3 regions of the Shinella oryzae genome follow, and region 1 is predicted to be linked to each of the others. Evidence: riboswitches for the same ligand, from Rfam matches in the RefSeq annotation. Region 1 holds a riboswitch; each other region holds the start of a gene.

The links. Region 1 has a riboswitch for cobalamin ahead of nrdH (glutaredoxin-like protein NrdH). Riboswitches for the same ligand answer to the same signal wherever they lie in the genome.
Region 2: another riboswitch for cobalamin. It lies ahead of K6301_RS08600 (CbtB domain-containing protein); the one in region 1 lies ahead of nrdH (glutaredoxin-like protein NrdH).
Region 3: another riboswitch for cobalamin. It lies ahead of bluB (5,6-dimethylbenzimidazole synthase); the one in region 1 lies ahead of nrdH (glutaredoxin-like protein NrdH).

What each region holds. Positions count from the first base shown of each region.
Region 1 covers NZ_CP081987.1:647,168-651,374, forward strand. The annotation lists gene K6301_RS03160 (O-antigen ligase family protein) at 1-33, shown strand, start outside; gene K6301_RS03165 (aromatic ring-hydroxylating oxygenase subunit alpha) at 198-1,424, shown strand; cobalamin riboswitch at 1,634-1,850, shown strand; gene nrdH (glutaredoxin-like protein NrdH) at 2,101-2,322, shown strand; gene nrdI (class Ib ribonucleoside-diphosphate reductase assembly flavoprotein NrdI) at 2,331-2,729, shown strand; gene nrdE (class 1b ribonucleoside-diphosphate reductase subunit alpha) at 2,726-4,207, shown strand, end outside.
Region 2 covers NZ_CP081987.1:1,732,296-1,736,502, reverse strand. The annotation lists gene K6301_RS08610 (cobyric acid synthase) at 1-82, shown strand, start outside; gene K6301_RS08605 (peptidoglycan-binding domain-containing protein) at 236-1,867, shown strand; cobalamin riboswitch at 1,946-2,311, shown strand; gene K6301_RS08600 (CbtB domain-containing protein) at 2,359-2,535, shown strand; gene K6301_RS08595 (CbtA family protein) at 2,548-3,336, shown strand; gene cobU (bifunctional adenosylcobinamide kinase/adenosylcobinamide-phosphate guanylyltransferase) at 3,338-3,862, shown strand; gene cobW (cobalamin biosynthesis protein CobW) at 3,866-4,207, shown strand, end outside.
Region 3 covers NZ_CP081987.1:1,610,562-1,614,768, reverse strand. The annotation lists gene K6301_RS08020 (NAD+ synthase) at 1-739, shown strand, start outside; gene K6301_RS08015 (NYN domain-containing protein) at 871-1,614, shown strand; cobalamin riboswitch at 1,664-1,878, shown strand; gene bluB (5,6-dimethylbenzimidazole synthase) at 1,924-2,610, shown strand; gene K6301_RS08005 (DUF2865 domain-containing protein) at 2,603-3,691, opposite strand; gene K6301_RS08000 (ABC-F family ATP-binding cassette domain-containing protein) at 3,951-4,207, shown strand, end outside.

The DNA of each region.
Region 1 (4,207 bases):
GAGGACCTCGAGCGTTTGTCTGTCAAGATTTAGCCCGCGTCTCGGCAAACCCACCGGATTACGGCTCCCTGCGCAAGCCGGAAAGGTGGCCCCCCTAATCGACCTACTCGATTAATTCCCCTCTCTCCGGCATCTTGCCGGTCGTCCGGCACCCCGGAATACTTGGCGTCAAATTGTCATTGAGGGTCGTGTGCGGGATGAGTGCTCTTGAAGCTGTAATCGATGGTGTTGGCGATCGCATCGATGGTCTCGTCGCGGGGCATCGGGCGGGGCATGGGCTGGCGCGGGCGTTTTATCAGGATGCAGACATTTACCGGCGCGACATGGAGCGGGTGTTCCGCCGGCACTGGCACTGTATCGCGCATGAGAGCGTGATCCCGAACGTCAACGATTTCGAGGTCTTCCGCATCGATACCGAGCAGGTGATCGTCACGCGTGCGGCGGATGGCAGCGTCCATGCGGTGCTGAACGTCTGTCGCCATCGCGGGGCTGAGGTCTGCACGAAACAGAAGGGCAATGCGCGCGTTTTCGTCTGTCCCTACCACGCCTGGACCTATGGCAACGACGGCAGCCTCAAGGCCGCGCGGCTGATGCCGAAGGATTTCAGGCGTGAGGATCATGGCCTGAAGACGCTCAACGTCCGCGTGGTCGAAGGGCTGATCTTCATTTCCTTTGCCGAACAGCCGCTCGATTTTTCCGAGGTCGAGAACCTGCTGCATGCCACCTGCGGGCAATATGGCTGGGCGAGCGCGAAGGTGGCGCACCGCGAGACCTATCCGGTGGCGGCGAACTGGAAGCTCGCCGTCGAAAACTATGTCGAATGTTATCATTGCGGCCCGGCGCATCCGGAATATTCGCAGACCCATGCGCTGGAACAGCCTTTGCACATGATCGAGGCGCTGAACGAGGCGATGGAGGCACGCACCTGCGCGCTCGGCATCGAGGTCGGCTCGGGCAATCACTGGCAGACGTCGCGCGAGGGCCGCGAGGCGATCCACGCCTTCCGTTATGCGCTGTATGACGGCGTGCAGAGCGGCAGCGAGGACGGCAAGGCGGTCGCGCCGCTGATGGGCCGCTTCACCGATTTCGATGGCGGCGTCACCTCCATCCATCTCGGCGGCACCACGTTCCTCGTCTGCTATCCCGATCACGGCATGATCTACCGCTTCATTCCGAAATCCGCGGAAAGCTGCGAGATGGAGCTGATCTGGCTCGTCGACGGCAAGGCGGAAGAGGGTAGGGATTACGACCTCGCCAAGCTCACCTGGCTGTGGAAGGTCACGACGGAAGAGGACAAGGCGATCATCGAGCACACCGCACGCGGCGTGCAGTCGCACTACTTCGTGCCCGGACCGATCGCGCCGATGGAGCAGAACGAGCTGCGCTACATCGAGTGGTACCTGGACGAGATCAGCCGTCCGTAATCGTTCTCTCGGCTCGGAATGTCCGGGCCATCGCTCCCTTCGCGGGATGCCCGGCATCATAACGGCAATCGACGCGCTGCCGGCGCGCGACGTCGCTATGTAGGTCGCGCGCGACGATTTCCGATGCAGGGCACCATTTCGCGCGCCCAACAGCTCGACGAATTACTGGATAACCGATCATAGCTGTTGACGCATTTTTTACCTCGTCTACTATATCTTGTGTTCGAGGTTCCTTCGATTCGAAAGTGTCGATGGCTAAGATGGGAACCCGGGGCGGCCATGATGGCCGCATTATCCGGGGCTGCCCCCGCAACTGTAAGCGGTGAGCGTTCATCCGATGATGTCACTGAGGCGCCAATGCCTTGGGAAGACGGATGACCGTGTCGACCCGTGAGCCAGGAGACCTGCCTCGCGCATGAACGTCCACGGGCGGGGTGTCCGGATGGCGAGCGACGGGTCGCGAATGATCTCGCCCCCGCGTCTCCCTGTGCACCCTGCTGAAACTGTCTCTCGGGGTGAAGCCATGTCGATCTTGTTTACAGTCTCTCCGCGCGTTTAGGCGGACGCCCCTGACCGGTCGTCCCGCGGGCGGTCGCTTATTTCTCTGCACTGTTTCGAACGGTCATCGGCGGATGGCCGGTCGCTTCCCCATGCCTGATCGAAAACGAGGAAAACCATGTCCATAACAGTCTATTCCAAGCCCGCCTGCGTCCAGTGCACCGCGACCACGCGCGCGCTTGATCGCCAGGGCATCGATTATAGGGTCGTCGACGTCTCCGAGGATGCCGATGCCTTCGCGCTGGTGCAGGGTCTCGGCTATCGCCAGGTTCCCGTCGTCATCGCGGGCGAGCGGCATTGGGCCGGTTTCCGCCCGGACATGATCAGCGCGCTCGCCTGAGCGGGCCGATGAGCGGGCTCGTCTATTTTTCAAGCCGGTCGGAGAACACCCGCCGCTTCGTCGAAAAACTCGGCGTCGCGGCCGTCCGCCTGCCGGTGGATGCGAGGGACGAGCCGCCGCCGGCGCAGGCGCCCTTCGTGCTGGTCTCGCCGACCTATGGCGGTGGCGGGGAAAAGGGGGCGGTGCCGAAGCCGGTGATCCGCTTCCTGAACGACCCGCACAATCGAAACCTGATCCGCGGTGTCATCGCGGCCGGGAACACCAATTTCGGCACCGGATATGCTCTTGCGGGCAACATCGTCTCCGCAAAATGCGCCGTGCCGTACCTCTATCGTTTCGAACTGCTCGGAACGGATGAGGATGTCGACAACGTCAGACAAGGGCTGGAACGATTTTGGACACGATGACGATAGACAAGCCGGCAAAGGTGCCGGAAATCACGGCGCTGGATTATCACGCGCTCAACGCCATGCTGAACCTCTACGACGAAGAGGGTAAGATCCAGCTCGACAAGGACCGGCAGGCGGCCAAGCAATATTTCCTCCAGCACGTCAACCAGAACACGGTGTTCTTCCATAACCTGCGGGAGAAGCTCGATTATCTGGTGACGGAGGGCTATTACGAGCAGGAGGTGCTCGACCAGTATTCCTTCAATTTCGTGCGCGACCTCTTCGACCACGCCTATGACAGGAAGTTCCGCTTCCCGACTTTCCTGGGGGCCTTCAAGTACTACACCTCCTACACGCTGAAGACCTTCGACGGAAAACGGTACCTGGAGCGCTACGAGGACCGCGTCTGCATGGTGGCGCTGGCGCTGGCCCGCGGCAACGAGCAGCTTGCCCGCGATCTCGTCGACGAGATCATCTCCGGCCGCTTCCAGCCGGCGACGCCGACCTTCCTCAATGCCGGCAAGAAGCAGCGCGGCGAGCTCGTCTCGTGCTTCCTGCTGCGCATCGAGGACAACATGGAAAGCATCGGCCGCGCGATCAACTCGGCGCTCCAGCTTTCCAAGCGCGGCGGCGGGGTGGCGCTGTCGCTCACCAACCTTCGCGAGATGGGCGCGCCGATCAAGCAGATCGAGAACCAGTCCTCCGGCGTCATCCCGGTCATGAAGCTGCTGGAGGATAGTTTCTCCTACGCCAACCAACTCGGCGCGCGGCAGGGGGCGGGCGCCGTTTATCTCAACGCTCATCACCCCGATATCATGCGCTTCCTCGATACCAAGCGCGAGAATGCGGATGAGAAGATCCGCATCAAGACCCTGTCGCTCGGCGTCGTCATTCCCGACATCACCTTCGAGCTGGCGAAGAACAACGAGGACATGTACCTGTTCTCGCCGCATGACGTGGAACGCGTCTACGGCGTCGCCTTCTCCGAGATTTCTGTCACCGAAAAATACCGCGAGATGGTCGAGGACAGCCGCATCAGGAAGAAGAAGATCAAGGCGCGCGATTTCTTCCAGATCATCGCCGAGATCCAGTTCGAAAGCGGCTATCCCTACATCATGTTCGAGGACACGGTGAACCGCGCGAACCCGATCGCGGGCCGCATCTCCATGAGCAATCTCTGCTCGGAAATCCTGCAGGTCAGCGAACCGAGCGCGTTCAACGCCGATCTTTCCTATGCGAAGATGGGCAAGGATATCTCCTGCAATCTCGGCTCGCTCAACATCGCGGCCGCGATGGATTCGCCGGATTTCGGACGGACCATCGAGACGTCTATCCGTGCGCTCACGGCCGTTTCTGAGATGAGCCACATCTCCTCCGTCCCCTCCGTGGAGAAGGGCAACGACGACAGCCACGCCATCGGGCTCGGCCAGATGAACCTGCACGGCTATCTTGCCCGCGAGCGCATCTTCTACGGTTCGGAGGAAGGCGTCGATTTC
Region 2 (4,207 bases), 1.1 Mb from region 1:
TGCGGCACTCGACGGCGTGGCGGCCGAGCTTGCAGCCGTGCTGGATCCGCGCTGGCTCGACAGCCTTATGGGCACCCGCTGATTAAACCGCCGGCCTGAAACGTTCAGACATCGGGTTTCTCCACTGCCGGTCGCGGCCGCACCAAAGTTGCGCCTGATTTCGGTGCAAGGAGGGACACTATCATGCCCGCTCTGCGGGTGCCGACGCCGTTGTGCGATCCGAAAGGGTGATTTGATGGGTTCTGGACCTCTTGCTCGATCTGTTCTGGTGGGCCTTGTCGGGCTGTCGCTCGCCGGTTTTCCGGTGGCTGCCTTCGCCCAGACGGCTAAGGAAACCACCAATGCCGGCAAGCGTTGGGAGGAAGAATTCGCCTTCTGGCAGAAAGCCTCCTCCGGCAGCGATGTCACGCAGTTTGAAAACTACCTGAAACAGTATCCCAACGGCACGTTCGCCTCGATGGCGCGTCTGCGCATCGCCGAATTGAAGGCCGCGGGCAACGCGAAGCCGGCCACGACGGCGTCCGACGATGCCGCCGCCAAGGCCAAGGCCGATGAGGCGAAGGCCGCCGAGGAGGCCAAGCGCGTCGCCGATGCGGAGAAGGCCAAGGCGGAGGACGCCAGCAAGGCCGCCGAGGCCGAGAAGGCGAAAGCCGAAGCGGCGAAGGCCGAGGCGGCCGCTGCCGCAGCCAGCAAGCTTGCGTCCGAAAAGGCCGCCGCCGAGGAAAAGGCGAAGGCCGAAGCCGCAGCCGCTGAAAAGGCGCGGGCAGAGGAAGCCGCCCGCCTCCAGGCGGACCGGAAGGCGGCGGATGAACGCAGGCTGGCGGCCGAGAAGGCTGCCGAAGCCGAGCGTGTGAAGAAGGAAGCCGCCGCTGCTGCCGAAAAGGCCAGGGCGGACGAGGCGGCGCGCGTGCAGGCCGAGGCAGAGCGCCGCAAGGCCGACGAGGCCGCCGCGGCCCAGAAGGCCCGCGCCGAGGCCGAGGCGAATGCCCGCGCTGCCGAAGCCGCGGCCGCCCGTGCCGAAGAAGCCAAGCGGCTGGAAGCGGAAAAAGCCGCGGCTGCCGAAAAGACCCGGCTGGAGCAGGAGGCGGCAGCCGCCCGCAAGCTGGCCGAGGAAAAGACGCGCGAGCTGGAGCGCCTGAAGGCGGAGGCCGCCAAGGCTGCGGCGGAAGCCGAGGCCAAGGCCGCCGAAGCCTCTCGCCTTGCCGCCGAGGCCAGGAAGCGTGCCGAGGAGGCCGAGGCCGCCCAGAAGCGCGCCACCACCAGCGGCCCGGCAACGGCAACGAACGACAACGCGGAAGCCGACAGGCTCGCTGCGGCCAAGCGCGAGGAAGACACGTTCCAGAAGGCGGTGGTATCCGGCTCTCGGCAGGCGTTCCAGGCCTATCTCGACGCCTATCCGCGCGGCCGGTATGCATCGGATGCGCGCGAGCGGATGGCTGCCCTCGCGACCACGCCGACGCAGAAGGCGGAAACCGAGCGCCTGGTCGAGGAGCGCCCCGTCGTCGATCCGCGTGAGGCCTATATGGAGCGCTCGACGCGGATTCAGGCGCAGCGCTGGCTGAGCGCGCTGGGCTACAGCACCTATGGCGCCGATGGCGTCTTCGGCCCGCGCACCCGCGCGGCGATCGCCGCATGGCAGGGTGCGTCCGGCTACCGCGCCGATGGCTATCTTTCACGCCGGCAGTTCGCCGCCCTGCGCCAGGCCGCGCAGTTTGCCGAGGCACGCCAGGCCAGCCGCGAGCGCCGCTACCAGCGCGAATACGATGTGCTCGAGGGCCCGGTCGACGGCTATTACGATGGTCCTTACTACAGCGATGACGGCTACTACCGCCGGCGCGGCGGCGTGGTGATCATCCCCGGCTATTGAGTTTGCGACGGCCGGCCGGCGTTTTCGGCACAGGCCATGCCGCTGGCTGTCGATTGACTTGTGGCGGCCGGCGGCATAATCATCCGACTATTGGATGGTTCTCTGGTCCGGAAACGGACCGGTGAGTAAATGGGAATGTGACGCGGCGGACCCAATCAGGGCGCTGCAATCACGGCCGACCCCGCGACTGTAGAGTAGCGAGGGACGCCCATCCGGAGGGAGGAATTTCGCGGGTAAGAGGGCAATGTTGTCCTTGAAGCGCGAAAGGAACACCGACCGGAAAAGCCACTGGGTGGCATCACGATAACCGGGGCTGGACGCCTCTTCTTCTACGAATCGTCCGCCTGCGTGATGCGAAAAGACCTGGGAAGGTGAGGGCGGCCCGAAGGCGCTGATGCGCCGGACGCTGCGAGCCAGGAGACCTGCCAGCCAATGAGGGCATATCGCCCGACCTGGGGAGGGGCTTCCCCGATGCCTGCACGGAGGTTGTCATGGCTGTTTCCAATACGTCTTCTATCACGCTTTCCGCGAGCGATCGCCTTGTCGCCGGCGTTCTCGCGCTGCTGCTCGGCGGGTTCCTCGTCTTCGGCGCCGGCCTTGCGAATTCGGCCGTGCTGCACGACACCGCGCACGATACGCGTCACTCCTACGGCTTTCCCTGCCACTAAGGAGTTTCCGATATGATCGTTCGTTATCTCCTGGCCGCCCTGGTGGCCGGGCTCTTCTCTGGCGTCCTGATGACGGCCGCCCAGGAGGCCCGCGTCGTGCCGCTCATCCTTCACGCCGAAGAATTCGAAGGCGGCGATGAGGCGGCACCCGCCACCGAAGGCACCACGCCGTCCGCCGATGGCGCTGCCGCGACGCATGAGCATTCGTCCTTGGGCGCCGTCATCCTCAACGTCGCAGCTTACCTGTCGCCCGTCTCCGTTGCCTACGCTCACGACGCCGAAGGCCATGAAGAGGGTGGCATCATGTTCGGCATGAGCCGGTTCTCCGGCACGCTGCTGGCCAACCTCGTGACGGGAGCAGGCTTCGCGCTGCTGCTTGCCGGTTTCAGCCTTGTCTCCGGCCATCCGATCACGGTCGCCAACGGGGCGCTGTGGGGCGCTGCCGGCTGGCTTGCCGTGCATATGCTGCCGGCCATCGGCCTGCCGCCGGAACTGCCGGGTTTCCCGGCCGCGGACCTGACGCAGCGTCAGATCTGGTGGGTTGCGGCGGTCGTGCTGTCGGCGGCGGGGCTCTACCTGCTGTTCCTCAGGCCGGGCATCGTGGCCAAGATCGCCGGCGTGGTGCTGATTGCCGCGCCGCAGGTCTATGGCGCGCCGCAGCCGTCGGACATTTCCAGCGCCGTTCCGGCCGTTCTCGGTGCGGAGTTCGCCGTCGCGGCCCTTGCCACGACGCTGTTCTTCTGGATCGTGCTCGGCCTTTCGCTTGGCTTTGCCAACGAAAAGATCGCCAAGGCTGCCTGATATGACGCTGACATCGCCCGGAGCCGTCCTGGTTCTGGGCGGTGCGCGTTCCGGAAAATCCACTTTTGCCGAAAGGCTGGTCGCCGAGACCGGCCTTTCGCGTCATTATATCGCCACCGGCCGCGCCTGGGATGACGAGATGCGTGAACGCATCGCCAGGCACCGGGAAGACCGCGGCGACGGCTGGGAAACGCATGAGGAACCGCTTGCGCTCGCGGCCCGGATCGCCGATGTCGCGCGGGCTGATCGTGCGGTCCTCGTCGATTGCCTGACCCTCTGGCTCGCCAATCTGATGCTGGAGGAACGCGACATCGCGCAGGAATGCGCCGGCCTCCTGTCGGCCATCGCACAGGCGCCGGGCCGTTTGGTCTTCGTTTCGAACGAGGTCGGCCTGGGCATCGTACCTGAAAACCGCATGGCGCGCGACTTTCGCGACCATGCCGGGCGGCTCCACCAGCAGGTGGCGGCGCTCGTACCGGAAGTGTATTTCGTTGCGGCCGGACTGCCGCTGAAAATGAAGGGTTGAGCCATGCTGCAACAGAAGATCCCCGCCACCGTTATCACCGGCTTTCTCGGGGCCGGCAAGACGACGATGATCCGCAACCTCCTGCAGAATGCCGGCGGCAAGCGCATCGCGCTCATCATCAACGAGTTCGGCGATCTCGGCGTCGACGGCGACGTGCTGAAGGGCTGCGGCGCGGAGGCCTGCACCGAGGACGATATCATCGAGCTCACCAATGGCTGCATCTGCTGCACCGTGGCCGACGACTTCATCCCCACCATGTCGAAGCTGCTGGAGCGGGAGAACCGCCCGGACCATATCGTCATCGAGACTTCTGGTCTCGCGCTGCCGCAGCCGCTCGTCGCCGCC
Region 3 (4,207 bases), 960 kb from region 1:
GCTGGGCGAGGAGCGCGTGCGCTGCGTGATGCTGCCCTACCGCTACACGTCGGAGGATTCGCTCAAGGACGCCGCCGATTGCGCGAAGGCGCTGGGCTGCCGTTACGACATTGTGCCGATCGAGGCGCCCGTGACCGGCTTCCTTTCCGCACTGTCGGAGACCTTCGAGGGCACGGAAGAAGGCATCACCGAGGAAAACCTGCAGAGCCGCACGCGCGGCACGATCCTGATGGCGATTTCCAACAAGTTCGGCTCGATGGTTGTCACGACGGGCAACAAGTCGGAAATGTCGGTCGGCTATGCCACGCTCTACGGCGACATGAACGGCGGGTTCAACCCGATCAAGGACCTCTACAAGATGCAGGTCTACGCGCTGTCGCGCTGGCGCAACCAGCATGTGCCGCCCGGCGCGCTGGGCCCGACGGGCGAGGTGATCCCGCACAACATCATCGACAAGGCGCCGTCCGCCGAACTGCGGCCAAACCAGACCGACCAGGATTCCCTGCCGCCCTATCCGGTGCTCGACGACATCCTCGAATGCCTCGTCGAGCTGGAGATGGGCACGGAGGAGATCGTGGCGCGCGGCCACGACGCGGCGACCGTCCACCGGATCGAACACCTGCTCTACATCGCCGAATACAAGCGCCGCCAGTCGGCGCCCGGCGTGAAGATCACCCGCAAGAACTTCGGCCGCGACCGCCGCTACCCCATCACCAACCGCTTCCGCGACCGGGGGTAAGGGGCGCGGGGTGCTGGCTATCTTTCTGCGCCTGGTAGTTGTGCGTTAACCTGTGAAATCGAAAAGTAACCTCTCTGATTGCAGGCGGAGTGGGCGATGCTAATATGCATTCCTTCTCAAGGGGAGTGGGTATGACGCAACGCGGGGCTGTCCTTTTCGTCGATGCAGAGAACGTGCCTTCAGGTGTCGCTGGTAAACTCATTGAAGAGGCGACAAGGCACGGCCTGCTGCTTGATCGCCGCATCTACGGTGACTTCTCGAATCCATCCCTCAAGCCTTGGCTGGATGCCGCCGCACTTCATGCCCTCACGACCCGGCAAACCGTGGCCGGTGCAAACCGCAAGAACGGTGCTGATATCGCCATGGTGATCGATGCCATGGACGAACTTCATTCGGGAGAAGTGGATGTGTTCTGCCTCGCCACTGCCGATAGCGACTTCACGCAATTGGCAATGCGAATTCGGCGCGCTGGCAAGATCGCCGTTGGCATGGCGTGCTCGAAAGCTTCAAGCCGCTTTCAGGCGGCGTTTGATGTTTTCAGGATCGTCGATGCAGTGAAAGCCAATGCCAGTTCAGTGTCGGTGAAAGCCGGCGAAAAGCCTGTCGCAAAGCAGGCACCGGCTGTTCGGCGGGCGTTAAAGGGAGAACTCCTGCAACGCATTTTCGTCGAAGCGCCGCCGTTGGATGGTCCATGGGTTGCGCTGCCGGACCTCATGAAGACTTTGCAAGCGTGTCAACCAAACTTCGATCTTAAGTCTTACGGCCACAACCAATTCTACAAGCTGCTGGCCTTTTCCGACGTCGAACTCACCGACAAGAACCGCAAGGCGCGTTTGAAGGCACAGCCCCTCAAGAAAGTGGTCGATAACGGTTGAGGCGATAAGGCCGTTTTGCGGCCGCGGGCTTGATCGTTGAGCCGTGCCGTGCACAATCCGGCCGTCAGGTGCCCGCTTGCGGGAGAATCGGGAAACCGGTGCGGGGAAACCCAGGTCCGGTACGTGCCCAACGCTGTGACGGGGATGGCTTGTCCTTAAAACCTTGAATCGATTCAGGGTTTTGCCACTGGTTGTTCAACCGGGAAGGCAGGGCGGGGCCGTGTGAACCGAAGTCAGAAGACCGGCCTGGCGAGATGGACCGAACCGCGCGGACGGCGGCAGGTTTTGCGCATTGTTGGGGAGATGACGATGCGAACCGAACCGTGGGACCCTCTGGTCCGGGCGGACGCCTTTCCGTGTGAGGAGAGGCAGGCCGTCTACCGCGCCATCGAAACACGCCGCGACGTGCGCGACCAGTTCCTGCCCGATCCCTTGCCGGACGATCTGGTCCGCAGGCTGTTGCAGGCGGCGCACAATGCGCCGTCGGTCGGTTTCATGCAGCCGTGGAACTTCCTTCTCGTGCGCAACCTGCCCACCCGTCAGGCGGTGCATGCGGCCTTCCTGAAAGCCAATGCCGAGGCGGAGGCGATGTTTTCCGGCGAACGGCAGGCACGCTATCGCGCGCTGAAGCTCGAAGGCATCCTGAAGGCGCCGCTGTCTATCTGCGTGACCTGCGATCCGACACGGGCAGGGTCCGTCGTGCTGGGGCGAACGCACAATCCGCGCATGGATGTCTATTCCACCGTCTGTGCCGTGCAGAACCTCTGGCTTGCGGCGCGGGCGGAAGGGGTGGGCGTCGGCTGGGTCAGCATCTTCCACGACAGCGATATCCGCGCCATCCTCGGCATTCCTGACCATATCGAGATCGTCGCCTGGCTGTGCGTCGGTTTCGTCGACCAGCTCTATGGCGAACCGGAGCTGGCCGTGAAGGGCTGGCGGCAGCGCCTGCCGCTGGAGGAACTGGTCTTCGAGGAGCGCTGGCCGGACGTCAGTTGACGTCGGCATCGGCCGGACGGCCGAGGTCGATCGCGGATTCGTTTTCCGGCAGGAAGGCCGGGCCGACCGTGCGCACCTTGTGCTTGGACGGATCGTACTCACGCTCGGCGGCCTTGACCGGAACCTTTGCCTCTTCCTTGCGGGGCAGCGCGTGGATCGTGGTCACGGAGCCGGCCCCGCCATCGGGCGCCGTTTCCGTCGTCGTCTCCCCGCGGGCCGCCTTTTCGCGCTTGATCATCTCCTGATAGTAGGCCGTAAGGTTGCAGCCGCAGGCGCCGGGCTTGGAGAGATCGCGCGTGCGGTAGGCGAAGGCGTTCTGCAATTCGACATAGGCGCGGCCGGTGACCGTGGAGGTCATCTGCTCGGTTTCCTGCCCGCGGCCCATCGCCTGGTAGAACAGTTCCGTCTCGGTCTGCGGGCACATCATGGCGCAGACCTGCTGGTCGCGGCGGAAATCCATCGGCGAAGCGTTGGAGGAGATCGGGAAGAAGCCGCCGTCGCAGGTGCGCACACAGACGGTGCGCAGGTTCCCGTGGCCGGCATTGCCGCCCAGCGAGCGCAATTGCAGCCGGTCGCTGCCTTCGGGCGTCGTTCCCAGCGGCAGGGTGCGCGTGTCGTCGAGCGAGCGCAGGCGCTCGGTCGCGGCAACCGGCGTCACCTTCGCGTCGTTGCAGCCCTCGGCCTCAAGCCTGGAGAGCAACTGGTTGCGCCTGGCTTTCGACGTGCCGCCACCCGACAGGTCGCGCCGCTTGCTGTCGAGGATCTGGAGGTTCTGCTCCATCTTGCCGATGACGGTGGCGAGCGTGGCGCAGGCATCGGCATTGGCGCCGCCGATCACGATGATGCTGCCGCCGGAGCAGCGCAGGCGGCGCTGGTCGCTTTTGGCCTGCCGCAGCTGGATGTTCTGGCGGGCGATGGCGGAAGCGTATTTGCGCGCGTTCGCGGTATCGACCACGACCTTGGGCAGGCTCGCCAATTCCGTTTTCAGGCGCTGGCACACGTCGGCCAGCGCCGTGCCGCCGGATAAAAGAAGCGACAGGCCGGTTGCGACGGCAAACAGGAAGCGACTGCGTCCCTTCACGGTATCGATCCCTATCGATCTTCGAGCATGTCGAAACGGCCGGCGAAAACCGGCTTTCGTTCACTTATCATAGGGCGCGCCGGGGCAAGTGCAACGCCGACAGGCATTCGTGATTAACGGCCTCGATACCCGCCTGCCTTGCAACCGCCTTGGTCAGCCCCTAGATTGCGGCCATGGTCAATACCGACCGGATGGTGCTTCATGGATTTCAACCCGACCGCAAATCGACTTCGTTTTGTCATCGGGGATATCCGCATCCATGCCGCATTCCATCACGCTTTCCAAAATCTCGTGGTCCACGCCTGACGGGCACACGCTTCTTTCCGATCTCGACCTGACCTTCGGCGCCGCACGCACCGGCCTTGTCGGCCGCAATGGCGTCGGCAAGACGACGCTGCTCAGGCTCGTCACGGGCGAACTTATTCCGCGATCGGGGGCCATCACCGTCGACGGTACGCTAGGCGTGCTGCGCCAGACCGTGCAGATCACCGCTGGAGAGACAGTCGCCGATCTTTT